DNA from 4 places in the Veillonella intestinalis genome. Region 1 is predicted to be linked to each of the others. Evidence: riboswitches for the same ligand, from Rfam matches in the RefSeq annotation. Region 1 holds a riboswitch; each other region holds the start of a gene.

What was found. A riboswitch is a leader RNA that binds a small molecule or an ion and turns the genes downstream of it on or off. The one in region 1 is predicted to bind S-adenosylmethionine.
Region 2: linked by a shared signal. The riboswitch ahead of NFR27_RS09015 (methionine ABC transporter ATP-binding protein) and the one ahead of metK (methionine adenosyltransferase) in region 1 are both predicted to bind S-adenosylmethionine.
Region 3: linked by a shared signal. The riboswitch ahead of NFR27_RS08700 (MetQ/NlpA family ABC transporter substrate-binding protein) and the one ahead of metK (methionine adenosyltransferase) in region 1 are both predicted to bind S-adenosylmethionine.
Region 4: linked by a shared signal. The riboswitch ahead of NFR27_RS08865 (5-methyltetrahydropteroyltriglutamate--homocysteine S-methyltransferase) and the one ahead of metK (methionine adenosyltransferase) in region 1 are both predicted to bind S-adenosylmethionine.

Annotation. Positions count from the first base shown of each region.
Region 1 is NZ_CALPCB010000002.1:179,757-182,985, reverse strand. Features, by position in the region: gene priA (replication restart helicase PriA) at 1-318, opposite strand, end outside; gene metK (methionine adenosyltransferase) at 475-1,665, opposite strand; SAM riboswitch class I at 1,720-1,820, opposite strand; gene coaBC (bifunctional phosphopantothenoylcysteine decarboxylase/phosphopantothenate--cysteine ligase CoaBC) at 1,880-3,061, opposite strand; gene rpoZ (DNA-directed RNA polymerase subunit omega) at 3,099-3,229, opposite strand, start outside.
Region 2 is NZ_CALPCB010000010.1:67,547-70,775, forward strand. Features, by position in the region: gene dat (D-amino-acid transaminase) at 1-326, shown strand, start outside; gene NFR27_RS09010 (hypothetical protein) at 334-846, shown strand; SAM riboswitch class I at 1,080-1,184, shown strand; gene NFR27_RS09015 (methionine ABC transporter ATP-binding protein) at 1,275-2,321, shown strand; gene NFR27_RS09020 (methionine ABC transporter permease) at 2,302-2,955, shown strand; gene NFR27_RS09025 (MetQ/NlpA family ABC transporter substrate-binding protein) at 3,047-3,229, shown strand, end outside.
Region 3 is NZ_CALPCB010000010.1:8,328-11,556, reverse strand. Features, by position in the region: SAM riboswitch class I at 1-87, shown strand, start outside; gene NFR27_RS08705 (MetQ/NlpA family ABC transporter substrate-binding protein) at 225-1,058, shown strand; SAM riboswitch class I at 1,183-1,276, shown strand; gene NFR27_RS08700 (MetQ/NlpA family ABC transporter substrate-binding protein) at 1,368-2,198, shown strand; gene NFR27_RS08695 (cytidine deaminase) at 2,359-2,781, opposite strand; gene NFR27_RS08690 (thymidine phosphorylase) at 2,778-3,229, opposite strand, start outside.
Region 4 is NZ_CALPCB010000010.1:37,586-40,814, forward strand. Features, by position in the region: gene NFR27_RS08860 ([FeFe] hydrogenase, group A) at 1-1,059, shown strand, start outside; SAM riboswitch class I at 1,314-1,425, shown strand; gene NFR27_RS08865 (5-methyltetrahydropteroyltriglutamate--homocysteine S-methyltransferase) at 1,492-2,637, shown strand; gene NFR27_RS08870 (AzlC family ABC transporter permease) at 2,627-3,229, shown strand, end outside.

The sequences.
Region 1 (3,229 bases):
CTTATCAATAGTAAATAAACTTAACGCTTCCGATAAAGCGCATAAATAATATTTACTTAATTTTTCTGCTGTTGCTAGCATTTCCTGGGTAAACCACGGTTCTTTATCCAATACTGCTTGAATAGGCTTGATTTCATAAGAAGGAATCTCATCTAACTCACGATAGCCAATAAGTATACCTTCTTCTTTTGTTCGCCCTAAAGGGACAGCTACCCGTGTACCAATGGCAATTTCGCCTAATTGTGGCGGCACAGCATAGCTGAATGGACTATTCATTTTCTTTGCTGGGCGATTAATAATAACCTCCGCTACACGCATACTATCCCTCCTTTGCAGTATTTTTTATTATACCATTTTTTTCGATATTTTTAAATAAAAGACAGTCTTAGAATACAATAAAAAAATCGTCATACAAATTACGAAACGACAATATTCTTAAGAATGTCGAATGCCTATTTGTATGACGATTTTTAATTATAAGCCTGCTTCTTTACGAAGAATATCTGCTTTATCAGTATGTTCCCAAGGAAGATCAACATCAGTACGACCAAAGTGACCGTATGCTGCTGTTTGATGATAAATTGGACGAAGCAAGTCAAGCATTTCAATAATACCTGCTGGACGAAGGTCAAAATGTTTCTTAACAAGTTCCGCGATTTTTTCTTCCGCAACTTTAGCAGTGCCAAAAGTTTCCACCATAATGGATACTGGTTTTGCTACGCCAATAGCGTAAGCAATCTGAATTTCACATTTATCAGCAAGGCCAGCTGCTACAATGTTTTTAGCTACATAGCGAGCTGCATACGCTGCACTACGGTCAACTTTTGTAGGATCTTTACCAGAGAAAGCACCGCCCCCATGACGAGCCATACCACCGTAAGTATCTACAATAATTTTACGACCAGTTAAACCAGCATCCCCTTGAGGACCACCAATAACAAAACGGCCTGTTGGATTAATAAAGAATTTAGTATTTTCATCAACAAAACCTTCAGGTAATACTGGTTTAATTACTAATTCTTTTAAATCAGCTTCAATTTGTTCACGCGTTACTTCTGGACCATGTTGTGTAGAAATAACGATAGTTTCAATACGCTTAGGCACACCATCTACATATTCAACAGTTACCTGAGTTTTCCCATCGGGACGAAGATATGGTAAAGTACCATCTTTACGAACTTTAGTTAACTGACGGGATAAACGATGAGCCAACGCGATTGGCATAGGCATAAATTCTTCTGTTTCATTGGTAGCGTAACCAAACATCATACCTTGGTCACCAGCACCAATCTTATCAAATTTATCACTTCCGCCTTCACGAGTTTCAAGTGCATCATCAACACCCATAGCAATATCTACGGACTGTTCATCAATCGCTACATTAACACCACAAGTATCGCAATCAAAACCATATTTAGCACGAGTATATCCAATTTCACGAATAGTTTCACGCACTATATGATTAATATCAACATAACATTTAGTAGAAATTTCCCCTACTACATGAACCTGACCTGTTGTTACGAGCGTTTCGCAAGCAACATGAGCCGTTGGATCTTGTGCAAGAATTGCATCAAGCACAGCATCCGAAATTTGGTCAGCAATTTTATCAGGATGACCTTCTGTTACGGATTCTGATGTGAAAAAAACATGTTTTTCAGCCATTTACCCAATACCTCCATAAAAAAATTCCTCATCAGCCAAACGATGAGGAATCAAACCCCATCTTTCGGCATAGTACCGTCGGACTTAGCACCTTTTCATTATGAATGGTTGCTGTAGCTTCACAGGGCCTTTCCCTCCACTACTCTTGATGAGACAAAAGTTATTATTAAACTGATTGTGATACTTCATATCACTGATTCATTATACAATAGAATTACAATTCTGCCAAGGCTGAAATAATTCGCTTAGCTACATCAATTTTTGTCATAAGTGGCAATGGACGAACTTGACCACCTGGATAAATCAAGGTAACTTCATTAGTGTCAACATTAAAGCCTGCATTTTGCTTACTTACATCATTGGCCACTAACATATCAAGATTTTTGTTAAGTACCTTAGATTTGCCGTATTCAATAACATTTTGAGTTTCCGCAGCAAAACCAATTAACTTTTGATGAGTTTTATTCGCACCTAGCCCTTTAAGAATGTCTGGATTTTTGACTAATTTAAGTTCTAATGTATCCATCTTCTTAATTTTTGTGTCAGCCATATTCTCGACTCTAAAATCAGCTACAGCAGCGGCCATAATAACAGCATCACAATCTTCATAGCGACTATTTACAGCTTCTTCCATAGCTCTAGCAGAATCAACAGAAACTAATTCTACACCAAAAGGCACAGGCAAATTTGTTGGCGCGGAAATTAAAATTGTACGAGCACCAGCTAAGGCCGCTTGTTCAGCTATAGCATAGCCCATTTTTCCGCTTGAACGATTGCCAATATATCGCACTGGATCGATAGCTTCTTGTGTACCACCAGCTGTTACGATTACTGTCTTATTAGACAATAGATTAGTTTTCATCATGTGAAAAGATAACCACTCTACAATGCGAGCTGGTTCTGGTAAACGACCTTTCCCCGTTACACCACAAGCTAAATGACCACTATCAGCTTCTAAAATATGCATGCCTAATTCTCGTAAAGTATTCATATTTCGTTGCGTAATAGGGTTTTCATACATATTAGTATTCATAGCAGGGCATAAAAAGATAGGCGCTTTTGTTGCCATAAGCTGTGTAGTGAGCATATCATCAGCAATGCCAGATGCTAATTTACCAATTACATTAGCAGTAGCAGGTGCAACTACATAGGCATCAGCCCAAGTAGCCAATGCAATGTGCTCTACATTCCAATCATGAACATCTTCAAACATCTTTACAGCGACTGGATGTCCACTAATTTCACCAAATGTCATAGGGGATACAAATTTAGTTGCATTTTCAGTCATAACAACTTTTACTTCTGCCCCTAATTTACGAAGACGACTTACTACTTCTACTGCTTTATAAGCAGCAATACCACCAGATACACCTACGATTATGTGTTTATTTTTCATCCTCAACACCTATTATAGTTCACGTTTAGCGTACGCTTTATTTAATACCATCTTTAGTACGAGCAAAGCCAATTTTATCATCTGCAATTTCATGAAGCGCTACTGATACTGGTTTATCTGTATCAAGACCGGTAACCATAGCTTCATCGCCATCGGTTAATTCACGAG
Region 2 (3,229 bases), on a different contig from region 1:
GTACTGAAGGGGCAACGTCCAATGTATTTGCCGTTAAAGATGGTATTTTATATACTCATCCTGCTAATGAATTGATTCTAAAAGGGATTACACGTCAGTTAGTAGTGACCAGAGTAGCACCTACGGCAGGGGTATCCTTGATTGAAAAGGAATTTGATCGTGAATTTGTAGATTCTGCGGATGAATTATTCTTTACCGATACCATTGGCGGTATTATTCCGATTACAAAATTAGACCGTCAACCTGTTGGTGATGGCAAAGTGGGGCCTGTGGCGTTGAAACTACGTGAAGGCTATGAAAAACTGTTGGCGGAAGGTTTGGCGTAATTAATTTATGGAACTTCGTACATTAACAGGTACAGCATTATTGTTGGCCGTGGCCTTATTAAGCCAAAGTTTGCGTGTGATTTTGCCAGTGCCACCAATGGTTAGTATGTTTCTAATTGGCTCCTTAGTAGGGCTAAGTATGCTATTGGCAACTATGCGCTATGGTGCAGTTAGCGGACTTGTTATTGCTTGGGTAACACCTATCATCGCGTTTATGCAATCCATGTTGCCATTTGCTCCATTTATTCCATTGGTTGGTATTGGCAATTCTGTATTTGTTATCTTAGGGCGTTTATTACAAAATCAGCCAGTTTGGTTACAGACTTTTGTTTGTAGTGTAGCTAAAGGGGTTGTACTGTATTGTAGTTTTTCCCTATTATTTATTGGTTTTTCCGTGCCGTATCCAGTTGAAAAGGCTGTATTGCTTATGATGAGTTGGCCACAATTGATTACAGGGGCTATTGCCGTCATGGGCGCGCGTTTTTTGTTGAATCGGAAGGCTTTTAAAGTGTGGCAGTAACTTTGGGTATGATAATTTAAGCTTTTTATGTTATATAGTGATTAGTAAACATAAAATTAAAATAAAAATTAAAATTAAAACGACTTAGTTAAAGTCTGCCTTGTAAAAATTTATGTCAGGCTACGGCTAAGTCGTTTTTTTGATTTCTTGATTAAAATTTTTGATATATTTAATTCCTCTATTGACAGTATGTCTATCCAGTGATATGATTTTATCACGTTAAAAAATACATAGGTTCATCAAGAGTTGACTGAGGGACTGGCCCGATGAAGTCGCGGCAACCATCCAAATAGGAACGGTGCCAATTCCAACGAAGTAATCACTTCGACAGATGAAGAACAGGGAACTACTCTTCATGTGTTATGGAGAGTTTTTTGTTTTTATATGTATTTCAATAGAGAGTGTTTTGAGAAAAGGAGAGCGATCACATGATTGAACTGACGCATATCAGTAAGGTTTATGAAGGACCGAATCGTGTAGAAGCCTTGAAGGATATTAGCCTTTCTGTAAAGGAAGGGGAAATATTTGGTGTCATTGGCCAAAGTGGGGCTGGTAAATCTACATTGATTCGCTGTATTAATATGTTAGAACGACCTACTTCTGGTGAAGTGGTTGTTGATGGTGTAGATTTAACAAAATTAAGTGATAAAGATTTACGAGAACAGCGTAAAAATATTGGTATGATTTTCCAGCATTTTAACTTACTATCTTCTCGTACAGTATATGACAATGTGGCCTTTCCGTTAGAATTGCAAGGCCTTAGCAAAGCGGAAATTAAAGAGCGCATATTACCAATTTTAGACATTGTAAAATTGAGCGACCGTTTAAATAACTATCCATCGCAATTATCTGGAGGTCAGAAACAGCGTGTAGGGATTGCTCGTGCCTTGGCAAGTAATCCAAAAGTATTGCTTTGTGATGAAGCAACGTCAGCGCTTGATCCACAGACAACTAAATCTATTTTAGAATTGTTGAAGGATATTAATGAAAAGTTAAAATTAACGATTGTCCTCATTACTCATGAAATGCAAGTGATTAAGGAAATCTGTGACCGTGTAGCGGTTATTGAAGGTGGCGTTATCTTAGAAGAAGGGCCTGTTGTTGATGTATTTACTGGACCTAAAGAAAAAACGACCAAAGAATTTGTTGGCGCTATTATCAGTCATAAGTTGCCAGAAGAAGCTTGGCGTCATTTGAACGTACAACCTGAATGGCGTGAAGGATTACATCCTATTATTCGCCTTAATTTCGTTGGCAATGTAGTGGATGAGCCTATTGTAGCTGGTATGATTCGGCGTTTTGGTCTTGACGTAAGCATACTATTTGGCGGTGTTGACTATATTCAAGATAAAAGCTTTGGTCATTTGATCGTTGTACTAGATGGGGAACGAGAAAATGAAGAACGAGGCATTCAATACTTGAAAGAGTTACCTATTGGAAGTGAGGTGATTGGCTATGTCGCAACAAATCATTAATTTGTTGATTCAAGGGCTAGGTGAAACCCTACAGATGACAATTATCTCTACCGTGGTAGCCACTATTATTGGGATTCCATTAGGGGTTATTCTTGTTATTACTGGCAAAGGCCATATTTTAGAAAATAAAGCATTAAATACAGTGTTAGGGGCTGTTGTAAACGCCTTGCGTTCGATACCATTTATCATTTTGATGGTAGCTATTATCCCATTGACTCGTATTATTGCGGGTACCTCTATTGGTACTACCGCCGCTTGTGTACCATTAACTATTGCGGCAATTCCATTTTTAGCGCGTTTAGTAGAAACGTCGATTCGTGAAATTAATAGTGGTGTTATTGAAGCGGCACAAGCTATGGGGGCGTCACCTTTGCAAATCATTCGCAAAGTGTTATTGCCAGAAGCCTTGCCTACTATTATTGACAATATTACGGTATTAATTGTTAACTTGATTAGTTACTCCGCTATGGCTGGTGCTATCGGTGGTGGTGGTCTTGGGGACATCGCTATTCGCTATGGTTACCAACGTTTCCAAGGGGATGTAATGTTAGCAACTATCGTTATCTTAATTGTTTTAGTACAATTGATTCAATCTTGTGGTGATTTCTTATCCCGCAAAGTGAATAAACGCTAAGTACAACTGGTTTGTTAGTTGTAGTTAATAGTTTTTAGATAGTATTTTAAAATAGTAGTAAATTGAGATTTGAGAGAAAGAGGGAACACACATGAAAAAATTAGCGTTTTTATTGGCTGCTATCGCTACATTTGCTCTTGTATTAGTGGGCTGTGGTAGTGATAGCAAAGAAAGTGCAAATGGCACTAATCAAGAATTTTCTGTTGGGGTAACGGCAGGACCTCATGCGCAAGTGATGGATTTTGTTGCTAAAGAAGCAGAAAAACAAGGTTTT
Region 3 (3,229 bases), on a different contig from region 1:
ATCAAGAGTGATGGAGGGACTGGCCCTATGAAATCCGGCAACCATTCGATGGTGCTAATTCCTGCGGCGTATACCGAGAGATAAAAAGTAGTAACGATGACTCGGAATACCCGAGGGCATCGTTTTTTTATTACCCTATCGCTATATTAATTTTGTATTGGGGATGCAAAATTAATAATAAATTTCATACATATTTTTATTTGAGAAAAAGGAGGGCTTCATTTATGAAGAAGTTTTTATCCGTAGCCGCTACATTTGTATTAGGTAGCGCTCTATTACTCGCTGGCTGTGGCAATGATCAAGGCAATGCCGCCGCAGGTTCTGACAAAAAAGTAACCTTAACTGTGGGAGCTTCACCGGTACCACATGCAGAAATCTTAGAACAGGTAAAAGACAAATTAGCTAAAGAAGGAGTTGAACTTAAAATTATTGAGTTTAGCGATTACATCAAACCTAATTTAGCCTTAAATGATAAAGAACTAGATGCCAACTTCTACCAGCATATCCCATATATGAAAAAGTTTGAAGAAGAACACAATATGAAATTTGCATCTGCTGGTGCCGTTCATATTGAACCAATGGGTCTTTATTCCAACAAAATAAAAGACAAAGATTTACAAAAGTCAATTCCTAATGGCGCTAAAGTAGCCATTCCTAATGATCCTACTAATACGGGTCGTGCCTTGCTATTATTACAACAAGCTGGACTTATCACACTAAAAGATCCTAGCAATATTTACTCCACCAAAATTGACATAGCTTCTAATCCTAAAAACTTAGACATTGTTGAATTAGAAGCGGCACAAACACCACGTAGTCTAGACGATGTAGATATTGCTGTTATTAATGCCAACTATGCGTTAGGGGCCCAATTAAATCCCCTTAAAGATGCCTTATTCCTAGACGATAAGAACTCACCATACGCTAACTTAATTGCCGTACGTCCTGGTGATGAAAATCGTCCTGAAATTCAAAAATTAGTAAAAGCCCTTCAATCGGCAGACACTAAAAAATTCATCGAAGATAAATATCAAGGTTCCATTTTGCCAGCATTTTAACATATCTATTGTCACTAGCAAACTATGAACCAATACGAACCGACTCTGCCCCACAGAGTCGGTTTTCTTTTTGCTTTACAAATTTGTCCTCTCATGATATACTTACCAAAGAATTATATATGAAACGTTATCGAGAGTGATGGAGGGACTGGCCCTATGAAATCCGGCAACCATTCGATGGTGCTAATTCCTGCGGTATATACCGAGAGATACAACGCGCAAGCAGTGATGGCTCGGTGTCCGAGGCCATCTTTTTTTATTAACTCATCTGATGTTTCTTAATTACTGTATAACCTGAGGAGGTATAGTATGAAAAAACTTTTATCCCTAGCTGCCACAGCTATTCTTGGTAGCGCCTTATTACTTGCTGGTTGTGGTAGTGACACAGGCAGCTCAACTGGTTCATCTAACAAAGTAACAATTACGGTAGGTGCATCTCCAGTACCCCATGGTGAAATCTTAGAGCAAGCTAAACCATTATTAGAAAAAGAAGGCATTGATTTAAAAATCATCGAATTTACAGACTATGTAAAACCTAACTTAGCCTTAAATGATAAAGAATTAGATGCCAACTTCTTCCAGCATGTCCCATATATGGATAAATTTGCCAGCGAACACAAAATGGACCTTGTTTCCGCTGGTAAAGTTCATATCGAACCAATGGGGATTTACTCCAAAACGATTACAGATAAAAACTTAGATTCCGTATTACCAAATGGTTCTAAAATTGCAATTCCTAATGATCCAAGTAATAGTGGTCGTGCCCTTCTTTTACTTGAAAAAACAGGTTTAATTAAATTAAAAGATCCTAACAATATTTATGCCACTAAAACAGATATTGTAAGCAATCCAAAAAATCTTGAATTTGTAGAATTAGAAGCCGCACAATTGCCTCGTAGCTTAGACGATGTAGCCTTAGCAGTTATCAATACTAACTTTGCCCTAGAAGCTGGCTTAAATCCTGTTAAAGATGCTTTATTCTTAGAAGATAAAGATTCCCCATATGCTAACATCATAACAGTTCGTAAAGGCGATGAAAGCCGTCCTGAAATCCAAAAATTGATGAAAGCGCTTCAATCCGAAGAAATCAAGAAATTCATTGATGACAAATACAAAGGGGCTATTTTACCAGCCTTCTAAGGATCATATAATCTTGTAATCCTTACAATACAATAACTATACTAGGGAATACTACTTCACTAAATATTCTAGTAAGTTTATTTTCCTTGTAAACACAAAGCGAGTTAGCCGTAAAATCACCACACTGGTGTATACGACTAACTCGCTTTTATTATAAATATTATAAATCCCCAGGGCCAAAACTATGAGGCAATATGTCCTCTAAGGTGTAGCTAATGCTATCACCTGTCTCTGTTTCGCAATAAATTAGAGGTATTTTAAACTCCACTAAAACTTGGCGACAGGCTCCACAAGGCATACACGGTCCCTTTGAATCACCGACAATAGCAATCCCTTGAAATTCCTTATACCCCGCTGCCACAGCAGTCTGTATCGCTACTCGTTCCGCACAATTAGTAAGTCCAAATGATGCATTTTCTATATTGCACCCGGTAAATATAGTCCCATCCTTACAAAGTACAGCAGCGCCAACAGCAAACTTTGAGTAGGGACTATAAGAATTCTGTTTTGCCTCATGAGCCGCCTTTAATAGAACAGCGCCTATATCTACTGAAGAATTCGCTAATATAACTGATTCTTTCATATATATGATTCCGTCCCTTCTTCACTGACACGAGCCCACACCAAAGGTTTTGTAACTGGCTTCGTAGTACCAAATTCTAAGGCTGAAATATATCGCTCTTTAGCCTCTGCTAAGGTGCTTGCTGTATTGCTCTGCACATAGGCAATAGGCTCTCCTACCACAACCTTATCGCCTGTTTTTTTCAACATCCAAATACCTGCTTTATAATCAAGAATATCCGCTTTAGTATAACGTCCAGCTCCTAATAGTAACGCAGCCCGTCCACAAGTTTCAGCATCCATATGCATAATATAACCTGAAACGGGAGCCAATATGGCCTCCTTATAAGCGGCCTCCTTAAACATTGGCTCCATTAGCACAGAGCTATCGCCACCTTGAGCCTCAACCATTTCACAAAACTTAGTAAATGCTTGCCCACTTTTTAAAGTATCACTCGCCAATGTATGAC
Region 4 (3,229 bases), on a different contig from region 1:
CGTGCCTTAGGTGCGGACTATGTAGTTGACACTAATTTTGGTGCTGACTTAACTATCATGGAAGAAGCTAGCGAATTAATTGAACGTGTTATTAATGGTCATGGCGAATTGCCACAGTTCACTAGTTGCTGTCCAGCATGGGTAAAATTTGCTGAAACATATTATCCAGAATATTTACCTAATATTTCTACAACTCGTAGCTGTATTGCTATGGAAGCAGCTATGTTAAAAACATATTTTGCTGAAAAAATGAAATTGGATCCAGAAAAAATTGTATCCGTAAGTGTAGCACCATGTACAGCTAAGAAATTTGAAATTCGTCGTCCAGAACAGAACAAATCTGCTGAATACTGGGGCAAAGAAGATCTTCGCGATACTGATTATTGCATTACTACTCGTGAGTTTGCAAAATGGATTCGTGAGTCTGGTATTGATTTCACACAAGTAGAAGAATCTACTATGGATAAATATATTGGTGCTGAAACTGGTGGTAGTGTTATTTTCTGTAACACTGGTGGCGTAATGGAAGCGGCTATGCGTAGTGCTTACAAATTCATCACTGGTAATGAACCATCTCCAGAACCTTTCACTAACTTACAAGATGTTCGTGGTATGGAAGGTGTTAAAGAAGCTGACGTTGAAATCGCTGGTAAAACATTAAAAGTTGCCGTAGTTCATGGTGGTAAAAATATCCGCGATTTCTTAGATAATATGAAAGCAACTGGCAAGAAATATGATTTCATTGAAATGATGGCTTGCCGTGGTGGTTGTATTGGTGGTGGCGGTCAGCCACGCGTTAAAATGCCAGTAGCTGATAAAGTAAAATCAGCTCGTATTGAAGGTATTTATAAAGCTGATTCTGAAATGAAACTTCGTTCCAGCTATGAAAATCCAGAAATTAAGGCAATTTACGAAGAATTCTTAGGTAAACCATTAGGGGAACGTTCCGAAGAATTGTTACATACTCATTACACTGATCGCAGTGCTGATTTAGGTGTTCGTAAAGATGTAACACCTGAAACTTGTCCAACATCTCCTAAATTTAAAAAGCCTGAATAAAACTAGGCTATTATATATTGAGATGAGACTAGTTTTACTATAGCTTAACTATAAGACAAATAGGGCATTGGAGGCTGGTGCTAAGCATTAGCTTCAATGCCCTTTTTATATACTAAGTAAAAAGCAGAGGGTAGATTATTATTTTATAGCTATGCTTGCTGGTACAACTACAGTTGACAGATATGTTTTATTTGAAGTATCATAATATATATCCAAAAGGTGATATTTAATATGCCTTTATTAATAATTGTATAGTATCATCCAGAGCAGCTGAGGGAACTGGCCCATTGATGCTGCGGCAACCTGCTTTATAATTGGGGTTATGAAGCAAGGTGCTAAGTCCAACGGGAAACCGACAGATGATAAGACATAGGTCGTCATTTGTTGACGACTTTTTTTATTTATGGGCCACTAGGAGAGGAGACTGAGAGTATGAGTAATACAAAACAAGTAATCGGTAAAGGACCATTTCGTTATGATGTAGTAGGTAGCTTTTTGCGACCTGATGCAGTAAAAGAAGCTCGTCAAGCCGTCGAAGCAGGCAAGATAAATGCAGTAGAATTACGTAAAGTAGAAGATGATTCAATTCGCGATTTGATTAATAAAGAAGTAGAAGTAGGCTTACGAGCTGTAACTGATGGTGAGTTCCGTCGAGCTTACTGGCATTTGGACTTTTTAGAACAATTAGTGGGTGTTGAGCGAATTAAAGCAGAACAGTGGTCTGTGGCTTTCAAAGGGCATCAGCCAAAGGCGGCTACGCTTAAAATCGTAGGTGACATTGATTTCCCTGAGGATCATCCATTTATAAAAGACTTTCAGTTTGTGAAAGAATGTGCAGGGGATAGCGCTGTTGCTAAATTTACGATTCCTTCACCATCTATGCTTCATTTGATTTGTTGTGTCCGTGAAGAACATTATGAAGCATTACCACAATATGCGCAAGAAGAAGCCTTATTTGAGGCTATTGCTAAAGCATATCGCAAGGCAATTCAAGCTTTTTATGCAGCTGGTTGTCGTTATTTGCAATTAGATGATACTTCTTGGGGTGAATTTTGTGATGAAACTAAGCGTAAAGAATATGCAGCTCGTGGCTTAGATTTGCAATATATTGCTAAAAAATATGTGGAAGTTATTAATTATGCATTAGAAGGAAAACCAGATGATTTAGCCGTGACTATGCATATTTGTCGTGGTAATTTTAGATCGACTTGGTTCTCGTCTGGTGGTTATGAACCAATTGCAGAGACCTTGTTTGGTCATTGTCATATTGATGGCTTCTTCTTGGAGTATGACTCTGATAGAGCGGGTGGTTTTGCACCATTGCGGTTTATTAAAAATCAAAAAGTGGTACTAGGTTTAGTGACTTCTAAATTCCCTGAGTTAGAAAAAGAAGAAGATTTATTAGCCCGTATTGAAGAAGCATCGCTATATGTACCAAAAGAACAATTAGCCTTAAGTCCACAGTGTGGCTTTGCCTCCACGGAGGAAGGCAATAATCTAACTGAAGCAGAGCAATTTGCGAAGTTAGCCCTTATTAAACGTGTGGCAGAAAAGGCTTGGGGGCCTTATGAAGATTGATGAAACAAATAAAGGTCGGGAAGCCTTTCGCTATGCTTTCCCCCTAACAGTACCGATTTGTGCTAGTTTCCTTTTTTTAGGAATTTCTTATGGCTTGTATGCAGTAGGACAGGGCTTGCCTTGGTATTTGCCATTTCTTATGAGTGCTACTATTTTTGCAGGATCTATGGAGTTTGTCACTGTAGCCTTGTTGGCTGCGCCATTTGATCCTTTAGGGGCATTCGTATTAGCTTTTATGGTCAATGGGCGTCATATTTTTTATGGCCTTACTATGTTGACTCGTTATGGCCCCTTAGATTGGAAGAAATATCCGTTGATTTATGGTTTATGTGATGAAACATTTGCTATTAATGCGACCATTAATTTACCGAGTCAAATTGATCGAGGGTGGTTTTATTTACATGTAACTTGGCTAAACTATATATATTGGGTAGGCGGTGTTGCCCTTGGCGCTATAGGGAGTCATTTTATTAAATTCAATATGCAAGGGATTGAATTTATTTTAACGGCCTTATTTACAGTCATATTTTTAGACATGTTATTAACAGCTAAAAAATATCAGTCTGGTTTGATTGGTTTCTTCGTGGCACTT